Regions from separate parts of the Rahnella sp. RFA10(1/100) genome, predicted to be linked through region 2. Evidence: predicted binding sites of a transcription regulator. Region 2 holds the regulator's gene; each other region holds the start of a gene.
The links. The regulator PurR, encoded in region 2, represses purine synthesis genes. The targets are predictions, from matches to a motif close to CANGCAAACGTTTGCNTG.
Positions count from the first base shown of each region.

Region 1 (7,995 bases), on a different contig from region 2:
GCTTTTAAGGGGCATAATGGTATAACGCTCCAGGGGTTCAGGCTTGCTGACTTTGTTGTTCCAGCTCTTTGAGATATTCATAAATCGCCAGTTGCGCACGAACTTTGCGGCGATTTCCGCGTGGAACATACCGGTTGCTCAGTTCTTTATCAATCACTCTGGCTTTTACTGTGTCACTAAACAGCAGTTCAAGGATATCCAGAACGCGCTGTTTCAGACGCGGATCGAGCAGGGCAACGGCCACTTCAATACGGTAATCAATATTACGTGTCATCCAGTCGGCAGAAGACAGGAAGACTTTAGTCTCGCCGCCGTTTTCAAAGACATACACGCGATCGTGTTCCAGATAACGGTCAATGATACTGGTGACCTGAATATTTTCACTAAAACCAGGCAAATTCGGTACCAGTGAGCACATGCCGCGGATCAGCAGACGGATTTTCACCCCGACGTTTGACGCCACGTAGAGACGGTCAATCAGCCCTTTATCCACCAGATTGTTGATTTTCAGCGTAATACCGCCGGTACCCCCTGCCTGCACGTTGGCAATTTCACGGTCAATCAAACGGTAAAGCATGTCGCGTGAGTTTTGCGGTGACACCATCAGATGCTCGAACGACACCGGGCGGTACGGGTTTTCAATAAAGTTGAAGACACGTCGGACTTCGTTGGTGATCCTCGCATCGGCGGTGAGCAGTGAATAGTCGGTATAAAGCCGCGCTGTTTTCTCGTTAAAATTACCGGTCCCGATATGAGCATAGCGGACAATTTCATCGCCTTCCCGGCGGGAAATAAGAAAGAGTTTTGCGTGAATTTTCAGACCCGGCGCAGAGAAAATAACGTGCACACCGGCTTCCGTCAGGCGTTTCGCCCAGTGAATATTCGCTTCTTCATCAAAGCGCGCCTGCAGTTCGACGACCACCGTGACTTTCTTACCGTTGTGGGCGGCGTGGATCATCGATTCGATGATGCGGGAATCTTTCGCCACGCGGTAGATATTGATTTTTATCGACAGCACGTTCGGATCGAAAGATGCCTGACGCAACAGTTCCAGTACATGCTCAAACGTGTGATACGGATAATACAGCAGTACGTCTTGTTCACGGATCGCCGCAAAGCCGTTGCGGAATTTGTCGAACCACAAATGGCGCAGACGGGGGAGCGGACGGTTCACCAGATTGGCTTTGCCAACATTCGGGAAACCAATGAAATCTTTGAAATTATGGTAACGGCCACCGGCGATCACCGAATCATAATTGGAGATACCGAGTTTACCGCGCAGCAGCTCCACCATTTCATCCGGCATATCGCGCTGGTAAACGAAACGTACCGGTTCGGCGGTCAGACGCTGTTTCAGACTCGATGACATCAGCTCCAGCAGGCTCGATTCCATTTCCGTGACCAGATCATATTCAGCATCGCGGGTCATTTTCATTGAGTACGCATTCAGCGCATCGTAATCGAAGAAGCCTTTAAAAATATCATCCAGACAATAACGCAGAATGTTATCCAGCAGAATCATTGGCTTACGGCGGCGTGGTGCTTCCGGTGGCAAGTTAACGAAACGCGGCACTTTATCGGACGGAATTTCGAGCAGCGCGTAGTGGATCTCTTCGCCGCGGATAATTTCAACCGCCAGATAGGTGTAATCGTCTTTAAGGAATTGCACCAGGTTGGTGTCGTGATTAATCAGAATCGGTGTGATGTACTGGCGCAGATGATGTTTGAAATACTGGCGCAGCCAGGCTTGCTGGTTTTCGGAAACCTGACGTTCGTTAATAAGGAAAATTTGATTACGCGCCATTTCCAGAAGCAAGTCGTTGTAAAGGCTGTCGAACTCCTGATCAATGCGCAGCACCTTGGCCTGGATTTTTTTCAGTAAATGGCGGGACGCGCCCAGAAAACCTTGTTCTTCGCTGATGAGGATCCGTCTTTTTAAATCGGCGAAACGAACTTTATAAAATTCATCCAGGTTATTGGAATAGATCCCTAAAAAACGCATCCGTTCGATCAGGGGATTGCTTTTGTCAGCCGCTTCTTGCAACACGCGCTCATTGAAGGACAGCCAGCTTAGTTCTTTCTCGATATAAAGCTTTTCCTGACCCATTTTCACTCCGTTCATTTAGCTTGCAACCTGGCCCATACAGGCAAATTTGCCTGAAAACACCGCAATATAGCTCAACATATTCTTCGTGTTGCCCGCTTTTTAAGCGGCCAGCGCAGCAGGAAGCCATCTGTGAGAGGGGCCTAGTGTCTACTATCAATATTGCGAAAGATTGACAGGAAAGTCCAACATAACAAAGGATGATTTCAGAAGAGTTTATAGCAGGGGAATTATTGCGAGAAAAAGGAGGACAAAGCCTTACATGTGAAGGAGTTCGTCTACCCTGACCGATACGCTTCATACTTCAGATCGCAGGTGCGTTGGCTCCGTTTGCTCACCCGCACCACTGACTTAAATCAGTGGTGCGGGATTCACCCACTTGCCGCCTTCCTGCGAACCGAATTATTTTGGGTATAAATATTGAATAATTTTTACCGCGATAAATTAAATCGCGCTGGCACCCACCAGAGATTCAGGTTTGACCTGAGCAGGCTTGGTTTTGTATTTCGCCAGGAACTGAGGCTGGAAAATACACATGCGGATGGCGCTGCGATATTCGCCGTTCACAAAAAATTCCTGTTTCAGTTCCCCTTCAAGCTCGAACCCTAATTTGCTGTAAATATGGATCGCCTTTTTGTTTTCTTTATCCACAATTAAATACAGTTTGTAGAGGTTCAACACGGAGAAGGCATAATCCATCGCCAGACGGACGGCATCACCGGCAAAGCCTTTGCCCTGATGCTGCGGGTCAATAATGATCTGAAACTCCGCGCGGCGGTGAATATGATTAATTTCCACCAATTCGACCAGGCCGACCGGTCCGCTTTCGAATTCGATAATAAAGCGGCGCTCGCTTTGGTCATGGATATGCTTGTTATACAAATCGGTCAGTTCGACGAAAGCCTCGTAAGGTTCTTCAAACCAGTAACGCATGATGCTGGCGTTATTATCAAGACGATGAACAAACGACAGGTCGTCCTTTTCCAGTGGACGTAATCTGACGCTGTTATGGCTAAACATGGGGTGTTCCTCAACTATACAAGCCGTTTTATGAGGGTAACCTTCGTAAATATAAAATCTGAAACAAACGTGGTTCAGATGAAGGTCGGCGCACAAACGACGTTTAAACGTGCACCGGGACGGGCATTATATCGGGCGAAATGTAAACAAATGTCAAATAACGGAAAATAAAAAACCGGCACGTGGCCGGTTTATAGTGAAATCGTGATGCAATGGCAGATTAATCTTCCGCGTATCCACGTTCAGAAAGTGGATGGTTATCCAGCAGTGCCTGGCCGTTTTGCAGCGACAAACGTCCCTCAACAAACCAACTGACCACCAGCGGATAAATGCTGTGTTCCTGCGTTTGCACGCGGGCGATCAGATCTTCTTCGGTATCCTCAGTAAACACCGGTACCTTAGCCTGTAAAATTACCGGACCCCCGTCGAGTTCTTCAGTCACGAAATGCACGGATGTCCCGTGTTCGGCATCCTGATTTTCAATGGCCTGACGGTGTGTATGCAGACCCGGATATTTTGGCAGCAGGGAAGGGTGAATGTTGATCATGCGACCGGCAAAGCGCCGGACGAATTCAGCGGTCAGAATACGCATATAACCGGCAAGTACCACCAGATCAGGCTGGTAACTTTGGATAGCATCGGCCAGCGCAACGTCAAACGCCGCACGGTCTTCATAGGCTTTAACATCCAGCGCATGCGCGGGAATATTGGCTGAACGGGCTCTTTCAAGCCCGTATGCCGCTGCTTTATTGCTGAAGACCGCACAAAGCGTTGCATTGATTCGTCCCTGCTGGCAGGCATCGATCAGGGCCTGTAAATTGCTTCCCTCGCCCGATACCAGAACCACAATCCTTTTCATTTTCCTACCCGTCATCAGTCAGTTGTTTTACTGGTTTTATTCAATAATCACGCGTTCAGCGGCATCAGAGGCTTTAATGTAGCCAATTTTCCACGCTTTTTCGCCGTTATCGTTCAGTAATGCAATCGCCTGATCGGCCAGTTCTGCAGGAAGTGCCACCAGCATGCCGACACCACAGTTAAAGGTGCGGTACATTTCATGACGGCTGACGTTACCGGCGGTTTGCAACCAGGTAAAGACATCCGGCCACTGCCAGCTTGATTCATCGATAATCACCTGCGTGTTGTCCGGCAATACGCGGGGGATATTTTCCCAGAAGCCGCCACCGGTCAGATGGACGATGCCGTGAACATCCACGTTTTCGATCAGGTTCAGGATCGATTTCACGTAAATTTTGGTCGGTGCGAGCAAATGATCAGCCAGCGGTTTGCCTGCCAGATCGGTGGTTTCCGGGTCGGTCTTGCTGACTTCCAGAATTTTGCGCACCAGAGAATAACCGTTAGAATGCGGGCCACTGGCGGCCAGACCAATCAGCACATCCCCGTCAGCCACTTTGCTGCCGTCGATGATTTCTGATTTTTCCACCACGCCCACGCAGAAGCCTGCCACGTCGTAATCTTCGCCGTGATACATGCCCGGCATTTCAGCGGTTTCACCGCCAACTAACGCACAGCCAGACTGTTTACAGCCTTCTGCGATACCCGTGATCACGCTGGCAGCCGTATCGACGTCCAGTTTGCCAGTAGCGTAATAATCGAGGAAGAACAGGGGTTCGGCGCCCTGAACGATCAAATCGTTGACGCACATCGCGACCAGGTCGATACCGATAGTATCGTGGCGTTTCAAATCCATCGCCAGACGCAGCTTGGTGCCAACGCCGTCGGTACCCGATACCAGCACGGGTTCACGATATTTTTGCGGCAGCGCGCAGAGGGCACCAAAACCGCCCAGTCCACCCATGACTTCAGGGCGGCGAGTCTGTTTTACTACACCTTTAATGCGGTCTACCAATGCGTTACCGGCATCGATATCTACGCCTGCGTCTTTATAGCTGAGAGAGGTTTTGTCGGTCACTGCGAAGTCCCCACGGCGGTTTGGGTTGGTGGTTGAAGAATAAAGCGGGGCAATTCTAACAGTGGAAGCAAACGTTTGCGAGCGCCTTATTCAGAGTCACTATCTATACTTAAAAATACAACACTTAGCCGAAGTCATTGGAGTTGCAGCAAGACAGCAAACGAGCGAATCCCGATGAGCTGACTTGAGTCAGTGATTCGGGTGAGAGAGAGCAGCTAACGCAGCTGCGGCTTCAATGAAGCAGGGTAAGTTGATCCAGATCAGGCTATTTGGTATGGCGTTCAAAAAAAATGGCGTTATAATCTCGCGATTTTTTTTTGCAGCTCAACCACCTTAGGAGAATAAATAATGAAGATCGTCGAGGTGAAACACCCGCTGGTGAAACACAAGCTGGGCCTGATGCGTGAAAATGACATCAGCACGAAACGTTTTCGCGAACTGGCTTCTGAGGTGGGGAGTCTGCTGACGTATGAAGCGACTGCCGATTTAGAAACTGAAAAAGTGACGATTGAAGGCTGGAATGGCCCGGTCGAAATTGATCAAATCAAAGGCAAGAAAATTACCGTAGTGCCTATCCTGCGTGCCGGTCTGGGCATGATGGAAGGCGTACTGGAGCACGTTCCAAGCGCGCGTATCAGCGTAGTCGGCGTATACCGTGATGAAGAAACCCTGAAACCTGTGCCGTATTTCCAGAAGCTGGTTTCTAACATTGAAGAACGTCTGGCTCTGGTGGTTGATCCGATGCTGGCGACCGGGGGGTCTATGATTGCGACCATCGACCTGCTGAAAAAAGCTGGCTGCCAGAGTATTAAAGTCCTGGTGCTGGTTGCCGCGCCGGAAGGGATCGCCGCTCTGGAAGCTGCACACCCGGACGTTGAGCTGTACACCGCCTCGGTGGATCAGGGGCTCAATGATAAAGGCTACATCATCCCGGGGCTCGGTGATGCGGGCGACAAGATATTTGGTACGAAATAAGTTATTAGCCGACTGAGAAGTCGGCTTTTTTTTGCTCGTCATACTTCAGGCTGCGGATGCGTGGCTGTGCCTGTTCACCCTGAGCGCATAATTATCTGTGTCTCCGGGGCTTACGGGTTGGCCGCCTTTCTGCAACCCGAATTATGCAGAGCAAAAGGTTCTGTTTAACACAACATCACAAACACCTTTGAGAGGATCACATTCATGACCCGTCGTGTCATCGGGGTAAGCGAACGTCCGCCATTGCTGCAGACGATTCCCCTGAGTTTCCAGCATCTGTTTGCCATGTTTGGTGCCACCGTTCTGGTGCCTATTCTGTTCAAGATCAACCCGGCAACAGTGCTGCTGTTCAATGGCATAGGGACTTTGCTGTATTTATTTGTCTGTAAAGGGAAGATACCCGCCTACCTCGGCTCAAGTTTTGCGTTTATTTCTCCGGTGCTGTTGCTGTTGCCGATGGGGTATGAAGTGGCGCTGGGCGGCTTTATTGCCTGTGGTCTGTTGTTTTGTCTGGTGGCGCTGATTGTTAAGAAAGCCGGGATTGGCTGGATTAACGTGATGTTCCCTCCGGCGGCAATGGGCGCAATTGTAGCCGTTATCGGGCTGGAGCTGGCGGGCGTGGCGGCGAACATGGCGGGGTTGCTGCCTGCTGATGGCGCTGCGGTGGATTCCACCACCATTACCATTTCGCTGGTGACGCTGGCCGTGACTATTCTCGGTTCCGTATTGTTCCGCGGCTTCCTGGCGATTATCCCGATCCTGATTGGCGTGCTGGTGGGTTATGCGCTGTCGTTCTTCATGGGCGTGGTGAATGTTTCTGCCATTGAAAACGCGCACTGGTTCGCGCTGCCAACCTTCTATACGCCACGTTTTGAATGGGTCGCTATCCTCACGATCCTGCCTGCGGCGCTGGTTGTTATTGCCGAACACGTCGGGCATCTGGTTGTGACGGCAAACATTGTGAAGAAAGATTTGCTGCGTGATCCGGGCCTGCACCGTTCGATGCTGGCTAATGGCCTGTCGACCGTGTTATCCGGTTTTTTTGGTTCAACGCCAAACACCACGTATGGTGAAAATATCGGCGTCATGGCCATCACCAAGGTCTACAGTACCTGGGTGATCGGCGGCGCGGCTATCCTCGCCATTCTGCTTTCCTGTATCGGCAAACTGGCGGCGGCAATCCAGGCCGTTCCGGTGCCCGTGATGGGGGGCGTTTCTTTGCTGCTGTACGGCGTGATTGGCGCATCCGGTATCCGCGTGCTGATTGAATCGAAGGTTGATTACAACAAAGCACAGAATCTGATCCTGACGGCGGTGATCCTGATTATCGGTGTCAGCGGCGCGAAGATCCACATTGGTGCAGCAGAGCTGAAAGGTATGGCGCTGGCAACGATCGTGGGCATTTTCCTGAGTCTGTTGTTCAAAGTGATCGAGATTTTCCGTGGTGAAGAACAGATCATTGATGTTGATGATGAGCGGGAAAATCCGCCGGTCTGATCCGGGCGTTTTTAAGTCAATCCCTGGCCGGCGGGCACATAACCCGCCGGTCGGGTGCTCGGATCGCAAGCGGTTGCACCGGGCACAGTTCATTTCACCGCGGATCCTTGCTAGAATTCGGCAGTTCTTTTTTTTGACGTGACAACATCTGCGGTCATCATGCCGCTTTGGTTGAGGTGCTTCTGAATACGCCGGCACAGCTTTCCCTGCCACTTTATCTTCCCGATGATGAAACCTTTGCCAGTTTTTATCCGGGGGAAAACCCTTCTCTGCTTTCTGCCATTCAGAGCGCATTGCATCAGGAACACGGCACCTATATTTATTTCTGGTCACGCGAAGGCGGTGGCCGCAGCCATTTGCTGCATGCGGCTTGTGCTGAATTATCACAACGCGGTGAAGCGGTCGGTTATGTGCCGCTGGATAAACGCGCTTATTTTGTGCCTGAAGTCCTGGACGGTATGGAACA
Region 1 is NZ_SEWR01000014.1:32,623-40,617, reverse strand. Features, by position in the region: gene ppx (exopolyphosphatase) at 1-15, opposite strand, end outside; gene ppk1 (polyphosphate kinase 1) at 38-2,107, opposite strand; gene speG (spermidine N1-acetyltransferase) at 2,549-3,124, opposite strand; gene purN (phosphoribosylglycinamide formyltransferase) at 3,345-3,983, opposite strand; gene purM (phosphoribosylformylglycinamidine cyclo-ligase) at 4,020-5,057, opposite strand; gene upp (uracil phosphoribosyltransferase) at 5,406-6,032, shown strand; gene uraA (uracil permease) at 6,237-7,529, shown strand; gene hda (DnaA inactivator Hda) at 7,706-7,995, shown strand, end outside.
Region 1: purM (phosphoribosylformylglycinamidine cyclo-ligase) is a predicted target of PurR. The motif match lies at 5,122-5,139, and genes of this name have one in related genera.

Region 2 (7,995 bases):
TGATGACCAATTTTATCGCGACGCCCGGCACCATTTAAATGCGCGACAGTGGGGGTCAGTGACAACAGTAAACCGTGTCCGAATAAAATCGCCGGCAACCAGATTGAGGTGCCGACAGCCACGGCAGCCATGTCCGTGGCACTGACCGAACCCGCCATTATTGTGTCCACTACGCCCATGGATGTCTGCGCAATTTGCGCAAGGATGACCGGGATGGCAAGCGCTAACAGAACCCGCGCTTCTGCAAGGTACTTCTGCACAGATACACCTTTTTATTTGATTATATTGAATAAAAAATGCCATGACAGATGGCATGGAACAGAGGGAAATAGTCCGAAGATTGTACATTGTCGGTATTTTTAAGCAAACAAAGCTGTTAATGGTCAGTTAAATAATGAAATTGAAGCAGACGGTGCTATTTCTTATCGCAGAGAATTGGCTTTCAATTAATTCTGCGGCAAACTGACCGGAGTGACGTTTTAATACAGCAGTTTTAAACATTGAGGAAAAGGCTATGTTTACCGGAATTGTACAGGGAACCGGCACGGTCGTATCGATCGACGAGAAACCTAACTTCCGTACCCATGTGGTTCGTTTACCTGAAAATATGCTGGATAACCTGCAGCTTGGCGCATCGGTGGCACACAATGGTTGCTGCCTGACCGTCACTGAGGTTAACGGTGATCTGGTCAGTTTTGATCTGATGAAAGAAACCTTGCGTCTGACGAATCTCGGTGAACTGAAAGAGGGTGATCCGGTTAATCTGGAACGTGCAGCGCGATTTAATGATGAAATTGGCGGGCATTTAATGTCTGGTCATATTATTTGCACGGCAGAAGTGGCAAAAATCCTGACCTCAGAAAATAACCGTCAGATCTGGTTTCGCATGCCGCATGAAGATTTGATGAAATATGTATTACATAAAGGTTATATCGGTATTGACGGTATTAGTCTCACTATCGGTGAAGTGACCCGCACCCGTTTTTGTGTGCATTTAATTCCGGAAACATTGCAACGCACGACGTTGGGCACAAAACGTCTGGGTGACAAAATTAATATCGAAATCGACCCGCAAACCCAGGCGATTGTCGATACGGTAGAACGTGTATTAGCCAGCCGTGAAGCGGCTATCGCCACGGCGCAGGCGATGATCGATAAAGCGCAATAGCATCTCAGGCTTTTTATTCGAATAAAAAATGGCGTGCATAAAAAACCGGACGATAAATGTCCGGTTTTTTTTATTGGCAAACCGAAGATCATCAGCGTGGTACGCGGATACCTCCATCAACGCCTTCCGGGCTGAAGACAACCTGCCACAACTGAATATCCCGGGCGCGGAAAGCCCCGGCGCAGGCATTCAGGTAGTAGGTAAACATACGGTGGAAACGTTCACCGTATTTTTCCGCCAGTTCCGGCCAGTGTTTCTGAAAGCGTTCATTCCATGCCATCAGTGTGCGATCATAATCAGCGCCAATATTGTGCCAGTCTTCCATCACAAACAGTGACTCGCTGTTATGTGCAATTTGCTGAACAGAGGGCAGACAGCCGTTGGGAAAGATGTATTTATCAATCCACGGGTCGACATTAAGGTCTGTTTTGTTAGAACCAATGGTGTGCAGCAGGAAAATACCGTCAGGTTTAATATTGCGTTTGGCGACATTAAAATAGGTCTGATAATTTTTCGGACCCACATGTTCAAACATCCCGACAGAAACAATACGGTCAAACTGATCATTCAGGTCACGGTAATCCTGCAGCAGGATAGTGACATCCAGCCCTTCACAGCGTTTTTGAGCCAGTTTTTGTTGTTCAGCAGAAATCGTGACACCTACAACGCTTACGCCATAATTTTTGGCGGCGTACTCAGATAACCCACCCCAACCGCAACCGATATCCAGCAGGCGCTGTCCCGGTTTTAATTGCAGCTTGTCGCAGATCATTTTGAGTTTTGCTTCCTGCGCTTCTTCAAGCGTAGTGGCTTCTTTCCAGTAGCCGCAGGAATATTGCATGTAGGGGTCGAGCATCAGCGTAAATAAATCGTTGCCCAGATCATAATGCTCTTTGCCGACAATCCACGCCCGTTTGCGCGATTGCAAATTAGTCAGGCGTGCTGCGGCGACACGTAAAGTATCTTTGAAATGGTGGGGCAGTTTATTTTCCAAACCGGCACGGATAACACGCTGGAAAAAGATATCCAGACGGTCGCATTCCCACCAACCGTCCATGTAACTTTCACCGAGGCCCAGAGAACCTTCCTGTAAAACACGCTTAAAGAAGTCAGTGTTTTTTACTTTAAGGTCGAAAGGACGATTACCGTTTACCTGAATATCTGCCATCGCCAGCATCTCACTGGCGATCCGATACCATTGATTGTCCTGAATGCTTTGGTCTTCTATACACGATGAACTCATAGCTTCTCCATCACTTTCTCTTCTGACTTATTAACCTGCCGGGAAAAGCAAAGGCTATTTTTGCAGGTCTTTATGAGAACAGACGACTAGCGTCTCGCCCGATATTCGACACCAACAGAGGAAATTAAGAAGAACGCCTGCGCGCTGGAAGACGGGCAGGAAAATCATCCGTGAAAAGTATTCAAAAAATAAGTGTGACACCGTCCGCGCGTCTGGCTTAAGTATGTAATAAAAGTTTTGTAAAAATGCTATTTTATTTGGTTTTGTTGAGTATAGGCTCGCTGGCAGGCATTCTCAATAGTAAATCGTAATCAATGAAAATGCCCGCTAAGTGACTGTTACATTAGGGTATTATCACTGTTGATTTGCGTGCAGAGTCTGAGTTTCCTGCTCCGGTGGCTGCTCATCGTCTCGTACATTTTTATGCTGTAAAGAGAGCCAGCGGCCCAAAACTACCAACAATAGTGTAGACAGCATGATCGTGACTGTCGCCATGAGCGGGTGCACAATAAATGCGGAAACCAGCATGCTGGCAAGGAAGCAAAGCCCAAGCTGCAAGGTATTCTGCAACGCTGCCGCCTTACCTGTATTAGCAGGAAATGGCATTAATGCATTTGCGACAACAATTGGATAGGTTGCACCATTCACCAAAGCCATCAGACAGAAAGGGATCAGCAAACTTGTCAGCCCGGCATCTGTGAACATAGCCACACAGAACAAGGCCACCATACTGATGCCGTAACCAGTCAGTAACCATGGCAGAATTTTATTGCCGTCCAGCCTGTTGATCAGAACACGGCAACCAAAACCACCGAGCAGGAAAGCGATAGTCTGTGGAACATAGCTCAGCCCGATGGCACCGGGTGAATAGCCCATATCGCTCAGGATAAACGGTGAGCCCGTCAGCCACGCAAAGAAACCCGCTGAACAGGCGGCATAAATCATGACATTCCCGCTGTAAACAGGCGATTTCAATAAAGTCGTAAAGCCGGTTTTATCTGCCTTTGCGTCTTTTGCCGGTTTGTTTTCATGCAGAGTCAGCGTCGTCAGCACTAAAGCGATGGCAACGACGGTCAGCAGGGCAAAAATAGCTTCCCAGTCAAAATGATTGAGCACCCAGGCACCCAGCAACGGTGCAAGAGCCGGAGAAAGCGCCACTAACGGCATAATGCTGGCAAAAGTTTTTTTTGCCACATCGGCAGAAAAACGGTCAACAACGATAGCCTGCCAGGTGACTGCGGCAGCACACACGCCTATGGCCTGTAAGAAACGCAGAGCCAGAAGAGCGCGTACATTCTCAACCCAGATAACACCCAGACAGCCGAACGCAAAAAGTATCAGACCAAGAAGCAATACCGGTTTACGGGCGATTCTGTCCGACAGTGGCCCCCACAGCAACTGACCAACAGCAAATCCACCGAGAAAAATGCTCAGACTTGCGCTGATCATCCCGGGGCTGGTCATCAGACTGGTTTGCATGGCACTGAACGCAGGCAGATACATATCGGTGGCTAAAAAGCCCAGCATGCTCAGACCCGCAAGATAGAGCATAAATCCAAAGGAGGGTTTCATTATTGTCTCGTTAATTTATTTATTGCAGATGATGTGACGCAGATTTCATACCGGGGGCGGAGTTTAACGCTTTGATAACAGGCTTGTGAAACGTTAATATTTGCACTCTGCTATCAAAAAAATTGAAGGCTGGATTATGTGGTCAGAATACGCTCTCGAAGTGGTTGATGCTGTCGCAAGAACCGGCAGTTTTAGTGCAGCTGCGCAGGACTTACACCGTGTGCCTTCTGCCATCAGTTACACCGTCCGCCAGCTTGAACAATGGCTGGCCGTGCCGTTGTTTGAACGTCGACATCGTGATGTAGTGCTGACGCCAGCGGGAAAGGTTTTTGTCGATGAAGCACGGGTTATGACAAAAAAAATGATAGCCACCCGCCGGCAGTGTCAGCAGGTGGCGAACGGCTGGCGCGGCGAATTACGTGTGGCGGTCGACCGGATTGTCAAACCCGCACGGACACGGCGTCTGGTGCTCGATTTTTATCGCCATTTTGCAGATACCGAACTCATTATTCACTCGGAAGTGTTTAACGGTGTCTGGGATGCGTTGGTCGACGGGCGTGCAGACGTGGCGATCGGCGCTACGCGCGCGATACCGGTTGGCGGGCGCTTCAGTTTTCGTGATATGGGATTTATGGACTGGCATTGTGTCGTCAGCCCGCAACATCCGCTGGCGCAGCTATCCGGTGCGCTGAACGATGATCAACTGCGACCTTATCCGGCATTGTGCCTGGAAGATACTTCCCGGACATTGCCGAAGCGTGATACCTGGACGCTCGATAACCAGCGGCGTCTGGTCGTGCCGGACTGGACCTGTGCGCTGGAATGCCTGACTGAAGGATTGTGCGTGGGTATGATGCCGGTTCACCGGGTCATGCCGTGGATTGAACAGGGAAAATTACAGGTGCTGGCACTGGAGAATATATTCCCTGACAGCCCGTGCTGCCTGACGTGGGATCAAAGCAATCCTTCACCTTCACTGAGCTGGCTGTTGGAATACATGGGCGATACAGACACCATGAATCAGGAATGGCTGCGCGATTAGAAAAAACGCCTGCACAGGCAGGCGTTTGTGATTTGTTAACGACGGTAATCACGGTACGGGCCGTCGGCGACTGAACGGCGCTCGACCAGTTTCGGATGCACTTCGATGGTCTGGGACTCTTCACGCTTACTGACAATTCTGTCCAGTAACATCGTAAAGGCCATTTCACCCAGACGTTCTTTCGGCTGATGCACGGTTGTCAGCGCCGGGGAGAAGTAACGGGCGTTACGCACATTGTCGTACCCGATCACGGAAATATCCTGAGGAACGCGAAGGCCGAGTTCGTCTGCGGCACAAATTGCACCCATTGCCATCACATCGCCGCCGCAAAACACGGCAGTCGGACGATGCTTCTGCATCAGAATCTTATGCATTGCCTGGTAGCCAGACTCTGGTTCGAAATCACCCTGAACTACCCATTCGTCACGAAGAGGAATATTGGCTTCAGTCAGTGCTTTCACAAAACCCTGGAAGCGGCCGCCGCCGGTATTACGCGCCAGTTGCCCGGGGATCACGCCAATATCACGATGACCGCGTTCAATCAGATAACGACCGGCCATGTAACCACCTTCGAAAGCGTTATCGATAATGCTGTCGGTAAAGTTCTTGCGTGCTTCACCCCAGTCCATGACCACCATGGGAATCGAGCGGTACTCTTCGAGCATATTGAGCAATTCATCAGGGTATTCCGCGCACATCACCAGCAAGCCGTCGACGCGTTTTTGCGCCAGCATTTGCAGGTAGGCCTGTTGTTTCTCCAGGTTATTATGCGAGTTACACAAAATCAGCGTATAGCCTTTGGAGAAGCAGCTGTTTTCCACGGCTTCAATCACTTCGGCAAAATAGGGCGCTTCGCTTGAGGTGGCCAGCAGGCCGATGGTTTTAGTGTTATTGACCTTCAGACTGCGGGCTACAGCACTCGGAGAGTAATGTAACTCTTTGATTGCAAGGAGAACCGCTTCTTTGGTTTCTTCGGCGACGAAACGTGTTTTATTGATGACGTGCGACACGGTTGTAGTGGAAACGCCAGCGCGCTTTGCGACATCTTTAATCGTTGCCATGTAAACAATGACTCCTGAACTCACGTGCTTCAGCACGTTAGCATTATGTTAATCGTTTGCCTGCGAGGATTTAACTGCTGGCTTCTCAAAGGGCAGTGAAATCATTGGGTGGATTCTTCAGAATGAGGCGCGAAATGCTCTCGGGTGAAATCGACCGGCACACAGACGTGTTAACCGACAATTTTCTCTTATAATGCAGGAAAGTGGAAGCAAAATTCTCAGGAACGCATTGTCATTCAACACAAGATTTTAAAGGTTAATTATGAGAAAATGCGTTGGCACACAATGAGTGTGGTATTAAGAAATGCCACAATTTGATCCGAAAGGGGGTTTGATGGACAGCAACCTGAAATTATCGTTGATCACCACGGTATGCGCTTTGCTTATGATTATCGCTTTCAGCTTCACTGCAATAATGAACTGATTCAATAAGTGATCCGCCATAAAAAAGGGCGACGCCTGTCACAGGCGTCGCCCTTTTCAATGTTACGCAGTGACCGTTACCGCCGATGTTCTTCCCTGCAGAAACGCTTCGTTAAATGCTATTCAATGGCTGATTAGCGAACCTTCAGACTTAACGAATTGTTTATTATCGGATCGTTTTAGGGGTCATTACCCGACGTGCGCCTACATAGTGGTCTTGCCAGTAATCATCGCCAAGAGAAGTAATCTTAATGTCTTCGCCCGTTCTTGGAGACTGAATAAACTTGCCGTTGCCAACGTAAACCCCAACATGGTCTGCCGCGCCGCGGTTATTGATTCTGAAGAACACCAGATCACCGCTTTCAAGTTCGCCGCGTTTGACCGGAGCGGCATCGCGCAGGTGATACATTTCATTCGCTGTACGTGGCATTTTTATACGGATCAAATCTTTGTAAGCATAATAAACTAAGCCGCTGCAATCAAAACCGGTATTCGGCGAGGTTCCGCCCCAGCGATACGGTTTTCCTACCTGGTGCATCAGTTTGGTCATGGCCGTTTGCTGAGCATGCTGATAGCGTTTTTTATGTGTTGCACTTAGCGTAATCGGTTTGCTGTCTTCTTCGAATTTCTTACCTTTACGGTGCCGGCCATAGGCTTCTTTTTTACCGGCCTTTTCCGTGCTGTTTTTCGCGAGGGTACGGGTTTTGCTATGTCTCTCTGTTTTGCTCTCGGCCCGCGTGGTCTTGAGTGTCTTTTCTTTTTTACTTTCGGCCCGCGTTTTGGCGCTTCTCTCCGTCGTGGTCTTTCGTTTAACCAGTTCGGTGCTTTTCACTTTCTTCTTCGAATTATTATCCTGAGTTTTTTGTTCTGTGACGGGCGCGGTTTTCGTTTTTTTACTGTTTTTCGCAGCAACCGTTTTTCGCTTTCGTCGTTCTTCCGGCGCAGCCTGATTAACATGACTTTTACGCTGATCGGCAGAGACACGAGTCTGTGGCGACGCATGTGCCATATTTAAAAACAGCTGGGTAAAGAGCAGCACAAAAAGCGTGAACAGTAAGCGCATAGCTTCGTTACCATGAGTGGTAGGTTAAACATCAGGGATGTCAGAGTATTGCCTAAAAGAACCCGACAAAAAAGCACGAATTGCCTCGATTCTAGATCATATTGTGAGAAAAAGTTAATAGCTTTTTTTATGTCGAAATAACCGCCATTTTTAGTCAAAAAAATGACCGTTTTTCATGATGTTAATATTTGAGTTAATCAGTGGAATTCTGCAAATTTGATCGGATTGATGAACGCCGGAAATGTTATTCCCGATGAATGTTTAAATATGTGAGCCTGAGCGCACCCGCTAAAAATGGTTAAATAAATTGTCAGCACTGAGGAAGACCCCACAAAAAATGGCGTTTTTATCTGATGGCTGCCGTCGTTACAATAGAAGGTATTGTGATTGTACACCGTCTCTTTGTGCTGCGCGTGAAGAGCA
Region 2 is NZ_SEWR01000001.1:973,130-981,124, reverse strand. Features, by position in the region: gene ETV65_RS04325 (MATE family efflux transporter) at 1-260, opposite strand, end outside; gene ETV65_RS04320 (riboflavin synthase subunit alpha) at 515-1,168, shown strand; gene cfa (cyclopropane fatty acyl phospholipid synthase) at 1,260-2,411, opposite strand; gene punC (purine nucleoside transporter PunC) at 2,766-3,983, opposite strand; gene punR (DNA-binding transcriptional activator PunR) at 4,120-5,025, shown strand; gene purR (HTH-type transcriptional repressor PurR) at 5,061-6,086, opposite strand; gene ETV65_RS04290 (C40 family peptidase) at 6,676-7,572, opposite strand; gene ETV65_RS25300 (hypothetical protein) at 7,926-7,995, shown strand, end outside.

Region 3 (7,995 bases), 110 kb from region 2:
AGTAAAAGGGTGGGTTCCGGACGGCAGATAATCGGTATCAACACAGCAGCATGGCGGGTTCCGCGCAAGGCTGCAGCGGGCCTGCGCGGCGGCTGCAACTGAAAACGCAGAATGAAATCTTCCACAGCAGGTGAAAACGTCGGTAAGGGCGTGTGTTGTGCCTGCAGCGTCACGGCTGTATGTCTCCTAATTCGGGCAGAATACGGGCGATTTTATCAAAAGTTTCCTGATATTCCGCCTGTTCCTGACTGTCTGCGACGATCCCGCCGCCCGCCCAGCAGTAAATTTTACCCTGCGCGGTGAGCAGCGTGCGGATGGTAATGTTGCTGTCCATCGTGCCGCAGCAGCTCAGATACGCAATGCTGCCGCAATAGCCGTTGCGCCGTTGTGGTTCAAGTTCCTCAATGATTTCCATGGCGCGTACTTTGGGTGCACCGGTAATCGAGCCGCCGGGGAAACAGGCACGCAGCAAGGCGCTGGCGTGACAGGTTTCCGGCAAACGTGCGGTGACAGTGCTGACCAGATGGTGTACGGCGGGGAAGGGCTCGACTACGAACAGTTCCGGGACCCTTACACTGCCGGGTATCGCCACGCGACCAATATCATTACGCAGCAAATCGACAATCATCAGGTTTTCGGCGCGATCCTTTTCCGATGCGGCCAGCCGTTCTGCCTGCCGTGCATCCTCAGTCGGATCTGCGCAGCGGGGCATAGTACCTTTAATTGGCCGGGTCTGGATCTGCCCGTCTTTAAGCCAGATAAAACGCTCAGGTGAAAGGCAAAGAACGGCATTTTCCGCGAGACGCAGAAATGCGGAGAAAGGGGCACGGTTAGCCTGACTGAGGCGCAGGAAAGCCTGCCATTCGTCGCCACTGTATTCTGTTGAAAACCGTTGCGCCAGGTTAATCTGGTAGCAATCACCGCTGTGAATATATTCCTGAATCTTACGGAATTTTTCACCGTATTCCTCACGGCACATATTCGCCCGCCATGGCGCATGTAAACGGAAAAATGCCCGGGGAGCAGCGGGGCGCTGATACTCTGTCAGCCAACCTAAACGTTCAGAAATGTCACCGTGACAAATCAGCGTCAGACGCTGTAAATGGTGATCAGCAATCAGGGCCCAGTTATAAATCCCCACCGCCATATCCGGCAGGTTAATATCCCGCGCAGCCGTTTCCGGCAGTGTTTCTATACGACGTCCCAGATCATAACCAAACAGGCCCAGTGCACCGCCCAGAAAAGGAAAATCTGCGGTACGTTCTGCCTGTAAACCGGCTACCGTCAGTTGCTCTTCCAGTAATGCAAACGGATCTTCTTCCCGCGTTTCGGTCATGCCGTTGTGCTCAATGTGTGTTATCGCGCCACGTGTGGTGAGCGTGATCAGCGGATCGGCGACCAGAATATCGAAACGATTATGCTGATGCTGTGCCGAACCGGAATGCAGCAACATGGCCCATGGCAAAACTGAAAGCGGCGCAAACCCTTCGGTTAATGCGTCGGGCTGATAGGGTAGTGAATGGAAAACAACGGGCTGAGCGGATTGCATGACGGATACGGGTTTCTCTGGCGCAATGACGTATTTTCTCGGATCCTAACACAGATCGGCCTGCCTGAAAGCAGCGCAGGCGATTTGCGTTAATAAGGCGTATACTGTGCAACCCCGCACTGCGCGGGCTTTCATTATCACCCGTACAACAGGACACTCCCATGCTGACAGGTATGCCTTCATTATCACATCATGAACAAGAACAGGCCGCCGATCGTATCCGCCAGTTAATGGAAACCGGTATGAGCAGCGGCGAAGCCATTGCGACCGTAGCAGAAGAAATTCGCGAAACGCATAAAGGCGACCGTGTGACCGTCATTTTTGATGACGAAGACGAATAAGTACTGAGCCGGGGGAGCTTCTTTCCCGCAAAGAAAAACCGGACCCTTTTCAGGCGTCCGGTTTTTTTTCATCTCAGCGTCGGAAATGGCTTAGCCTTTAACGACTACCGCAGCCGCAGCCTGTTTGGCCTGTTCCACGGCGTCCTCAACGTTGTCCGCAATTGCCAGCGCCACACCCAGACGACGCTTGCCGCTGATTTCCGGCTTACCGAACAGACGGATCTGGTTGTAACCGGTCAGCGCATTTTCCAGGCCGGTAAACGTCACGTTGCTGCTGGTCAGTTCCGGCAGAATAACGGCAGAAGCGGAAGGGCCGAACTGGCGGATATGGCCCACCGGCAGGCCGAGGAATGCGCGCACATGCAGGGCGAACTCTGACAAATCCTGAGAAATCAGCGTCACCATACCGGTGTCGTGCGGACGGGGGGATACTTCGCTGAAGATCACATCATCGCCACATACAAACAGTTCAACGCCAAACAGACCTTTACCGCCCAGCGCTTTTACGACTTTCTCGGCGATATCCCTGGCGCGTTGCAATGCCAGATCTGTCATCTGCTGCGGCTGCCAGGATTCGCGGTAATCGCCGTCTTCCTGACGGTGTCCGATAGGGGCACAGAAATGAATGCCGTCCACGGCGCTAATAGTCAGCAGGGTGATTTCAAAATCAAATTTTACCAGACCTTCAACAATGACACGTCCGCCGCCTGCACGGCCGCCTTGCTGGGCGTAATCCCACGCCGGCTGCAACTGATCAGCCCCGCGGATCAGGCTCTGACCTTTGCCTGAAGAACTCATTACCGGCTTGATAATACACGGGTAGCCGATGGCGTCGATCGCCTGACGGAAAGAGGCTTCATCATCAGCAAACTGATAAGTGGAGGTGGGCAGATTCAGCGTTTCGGCTGCCAGACGACGGATGCCTTCGCGGTTCATGGTCAGGCGGGTTGCTTCAGCACAAGGCACGACGTTGTGGCCCCGTTTTTCCAGCTCGACCAGCATGCTGGTGGCAATCGCTTCGATTTCCGGCACGATAAAATCAGGGCGTTCGCTTTCGATAACCTGTTTCAGTGCATCGCCGTCCAGCATGTTAATTACATGGCTGCGATGGGCAACCTGCATCGCAGGTGCATCGGCGTAGCGATCAACCGCAATCACTTCCAGACCAAGACGCTGGCATTCAATTGCCACTTCTTTGCCCAGTTCGCCAGAGCCTAATAACATGACGCGGGTGGCGCCGGTGCGCAGTGCAGTACCAATGGTTAACATAGCTTCGTACCCAGATCTGTGTGAGGGAAAATAAGAATTTCGGTGCAAAGTATATCTGAAATTATTGCCAGCGAAAACGATTGCGCGGTGCCATTGATTGATTCAGGCGTGGAATAAAAGCGGAATTTACAGGATTTTTTTAGCCATTTTCTGTCGGTTAAGGCAGCCGGCGGGCGTCTCTGTTATCATTTAGCCAAACCATGGCGCCAGGTTTCCTGCCGCTGCCCCGATTTTTGCCTCACATAAAGAGTTATCGCCTTGAGCACGCATTCCTTTTCTGCCCTGACATTGCCCGCTGAGCAACTTTCTAACCTGAATGAACTGGGTTACACCGAAATGACCCCGATTCAGGAAGCATCATTGCCCGCCATCCTGCAGGGGCAGGATGTCCGCGCCAAAGCCAAAACCGGCAGCGGTAAAACAGCCGCTTTCGGTATCGGTTTACTGAACAGCATTATTGTTTCGCAGTTTGTTGCTCAGGCGCTGGTGCTGTGTCCGACACGTGAACTGGCCGATCAGGTCAGCAAAGAATTACGCCGTCTGGCGCGTTTTACCCAAAACATCAAAATCCTCACTCTGTGCGGCGGTCAGGCTATCGGGCCACAGCTTGAATCGCTGGTCCATCCGCCACACATTGTGGTGGGTACGCCGGGCCGTATTCAGGAGCACCTGCGTAAAGGCACGCTGAAACTGGACGAACTGAAAGTGCTGGTGCTGGATGAAGCGGACCGTATGCTGGATATGGGTTTTAGCGAAGATATTGAAGATGTGGTCAGTTATACACCGCAGGATCGTCAGACGTTGCTGTTTTCAGCTACCTATCCCGACGGTATTGAGCGTATCAGTTCTAAATTCCAGCGTCAGCCGTTGAAAGTAGAAATCGAAGGCGAAGATGACATTGCGGATATCCAGCAGATTTTCATCGAAGCCGACAAACATCAGCGTTTATTGCTGCTGGCCGCCGTGCTGTATCAGCATCAGCCTGCTTCCTGCGTAGTGTTCTGTAACACTAAACGCGACTGTCAGGAGGTGTGTGACGCCCTGACAGCGAAAGGCATCAGCGCCCTGGCGCTGAACGGCGACCTTGAGCAGCGCGACCGCGACCGCGTACTGGTGCGGTTCTCCAACGGCAGTTGCCGCGTACTGGTGGCAACAGACGTTGCCGCGCGCGGGCTGGATATCAAACAGTTGGGTCTGGTCATTAATTACGAACTGTCTTTCGACCCGGAAGTTCATGTTCACCGCGTGGGCCGTACCGGCCGTGCAGGCACCCGCGGACTGGCAGTCAGCCTGGTCACGCCGCAGGAGATGCCGCGTGTGACAGCGCTGGAAGATTATACGCGTCAGCGCTTTACCTGGCAGCCAGCCGCTCAGGCCCTGGCCGCGGCCCCGGTGGCGCTTGACCCTGAAATGGCAACGTTATGCATTGACGGTGGCCGTAAAGCCAAAATCCGCCCCGGTGATATTTTGGGCGCGCTGACCGGTGATGCCGGGCTGACCGCCGCTGAAGTGGGAAAAATTGATATGTTCCCGGTTCACGCTTACGTTGCGATTCGTCAGAAGAGCGCGAAGAAGGCGTTGCAACGTTTGCAGGAAGGGAAGATCAAAGGCAAAAACTGCAAAGCCATTATCTTGCGTTAACAGCGTTTCTTTTCGCTTTATGTCGGGCGTCTTATTGTTAATGTTGTGTTATTGCCTTGTTGAGGATTATATTAACTAACGCACATTATGACCATGCGTTATGTAGGGATATTGTCCGGCAGGGTCAACTGAATGAACGACAAAGACTGGGAAGACGAACGATGAAAAAGATAATCTTGGGCGTTGTGGTCGCAGCGGCAGGCATGAGCGGGCTGAGCCAGATTGCGCAGGCCGATGAGCCTGAAGTGAGAACGGCAACCGTAACGCCTTGTTCCACGGCAACCAAAGAGGATGTGGCTGCACTGGTTAAACGTGATTTCCTGCAAAACCGTATCCCGCGCTGGGATGCAGATAAAAAAGCGCTTGGGACGTCCACGCCGGTGGCCTGGGTGGTGACTGACAGCATCAGCGGCAGTAATGCAAAATGGAATGTCCCGTTAACCGTGCGCGGTGATCACACAGATAAAACCTACCAGGTAACCCTTAACTGCCAGATAGGCGAAATCAGCTATAGCGCGCCGTTATAGCCGGTATTAAGGCTCTGATTGCGTCCGTGATTTCTTCGCGGACGCATTATTTCCCCTGCATCGACGTCTCTTGGTTTCCCCGTCTAAACCTGTCACTCTTATCACACCACAAAGAGGACAAAGAGATCCCGAGATGATGACACCTCCAAAGGCTGAAAAACGCCCGCAAATTTTGAGCGTCCACGGCGATGACCGTGTCGATAATTATTACTGGCTGCGTGATGATGACCGCGCCGATCCTCAGGTTCTGGCTTATCTGACGGCCGAAAACGAATTTACCGGGCTGGCCATGCAACCGCATCAGGCATTGCGCGAAACCCTGTACGGCGAAATGGTTGCGCGCATCGCGCAACAGGATCATTCCGTTCCCTACGTCAAACATGGTTACCGCTATCAGACCCGTTATGAGCCGGGCAACGAATACGCCATTTATCTGCGCCAGCCTGCAGCAGAATATGAAAATTGGAGCACGCTGATCGATGGTAATGAGCGGGCCAAAGACAGCGAGTTTTACACGCTGGGCGGTCTCGATATCAGCCCTAATAATCAGCTGATGGCGGTGGCGGAAGATTTTCTTTCCCGCCGCCAGTATGACATCCGCATCAAAAAGCTCGATGATGAAACCTGGACGGAGGATCTGCTGAAAAACACCTCCGGCAGCAGTGAGTGGGCGAACGATTCACAAACGCTGTATTACGTCCGCAAACATAAGAAAACCCTGTTGCCGTATCAGGTTTACCGGCACGTGATCGGCACCGATCCGAAAACTGACAAGCTGGTATATGAAGAAAAAGACGATACGTTTTACGTCGGACTGGATAAAACCACGTCAGAAAAATATATTCTGATCCATCTGGACAGCACCACAACCTCAGAGATACTGCTGCTCGATGCCGATGATCCGCAGGCTAAACCACAGGTATTCCTCTCGCGCCGTAAAGATCATGAATATGCTCTCGATCATTACCTCGGGCATTTTTACATCCGCTCTAATAAAGATGGCAAAAACTTCGGCTTATATAAAAGCGAAGACGGTGTCGAAACCCGCTGGCAAACGCTGATTGCGCCGCGTATCGAAGTGATGCTTGAAGGCTTCAGCTTGTTCCGTGACTGGCTGGTGGTGGAAGAACGCCATCAGGGACTGACGCAGTTGCGTCAGATTCACTGGAAAACAGGGGAAGAAAAATCGCTGGCATTTGACGATCCGACCTATACCACCTGGCTGGCGTATAATCCCGATCCGGACACCGCATTGCTGCGCTATGGTTATTCTTCAATGACTATGCCGAGCTCACTGTTTGAACTCGATCTGGATACGCATGACCGTACGTTGCTCAAGCAGCAGGAAGTGAAAGATTTTGATGCGGCAAATTATCGTAGCGAACGTGTCTGGGTTACGGCCCGTGACGGGGTGAAAGTCCCGGTGTCACTGGTGTATCGCCGTGAACTGTTCAAGCCGAATGAAAACCCGTTACTGGTTTACGGTTACGGATCCTATGGCAGCAGTATGGATCCGGCTTTCAGCGGGAGCCGCCTGAGTTTACTCGACAGAGGATTTGTTTTCGCACTGGCGCACATCCGCGGTGGCGCAGAACTGGGCCAGCAATGGTATGACGATGGCAAGCTGTTCAATAAACTTAACACATTCCATGACTTCATTGATGTGACCAAAGAACTGGTCGCGGAAGGCTACGGTGACGCCGGACAGGTTTACGCCATGGGTGGCAGTGCGGGTGGATTGCTGATGGGGGTGATCGTTAATCAGGCGCCAGAGTTGTATCACGGCATTGTAGCGCAGGTGCCGTTCGTTGACGTGGTGACCACCATGCTTGATGAATCCATTCCCCTGACCACCGGTGAATATGACGAGTGGGGCAACCCGAACGACAAAGCATATTATGATTATATGCTGCAATACAGCCCGTATGATCAGGTTCGCGCACAGGCCTATCCGCATATGCTGGTCACCACCGGCTTGCATGATTCGCAGGTACAATACTGGGAGCCAGCAAAATGGGTAGCAAAATTACGCGAGCTCAAAACCGACGATAACCTGTTGTTAATGCATACCGATATGGATTCCGGCCACGGCGGGAAATCCGGACGATTCAAAGCTTACGAAGATATCGCGCTGGAATATGCTTTTGTGCTCGCCCTGGCAGACAACGCCTCTGTGGGCTGAAGTATGAAGGGGAAATAAAAAAACCCGCTCTCGGCGGGTTTATTCTACGAAGTCCATTGTTAAGCAGAAGCTTTCTTGGCTTTTTTCTCAGCCTTTTTTTCGGCCGGGGTCTTCAGTGGCTTTTTCTTCGCATTTTTTTTGCTATCCATTCCTTTACTCATATTCGCCTCTCTTAAAGCTGGTGGATTGGGTTGCTCTGCTATTTACTGCTTAAACCGCTCCGGTTGCAAGCGTCTTTGTGAATTTTCTTCGCTCCTGCCTGGCTGCTTTATCGATGTTACGGCCGGGGCGGTAAGTGAAACTGCACGATAAGTATGCGAACGGCATGCAAAATAACGATTTTTGCTCATAACATCTTGTCGTGGGCTAGCCGATGCGCTGTTATGAAGATGAATGCACATCAATCAATACACTGGCCAAATAGAACAGGAAATGTCATGCCAAAATTAAAAGGGTTGTATCCGCCCAGGGAAGCTTATGCCAGTG
Region 3 is NZ_SEWR01000001.1:1,085,210-1,093,204, reverse strand. Features, by position in the region: gene ETV65_RS04875 (CoA pyrophosphatase) at 1-173, opposite strand, end outside; gene pabB (aminodeoxychorismate synthase component 1) at 170-1,549, opposite strand; gene ETV65_RS04865 (YoaH family protein) at 1,711-1,890, shown strand; gene purT (formate-dependent phosphoribosylglycinamide formyltransferase) at 1,981-3,159, opposite strand; gene dbpA (ATP-dependent RNA helicase DbpA) at 3,418-4,800, shown strand; gene yebF (protein YebF) at 4,962-5,327, shown strand; gene ETV65_RS04845 (prolyl oligopeptidase family serine peptidase) at 5,461-7,509, shown strand; gene pip (prolyl aminopeptidase) at 7,947-7,995, shown strand, end outside.
Region 3: purT (formate-dependent phosphoribosylglycinamide formyltransferase) is a predicted target of PurR. The motif match lies at 3,229-3,246, and genes of this name have one in related genera.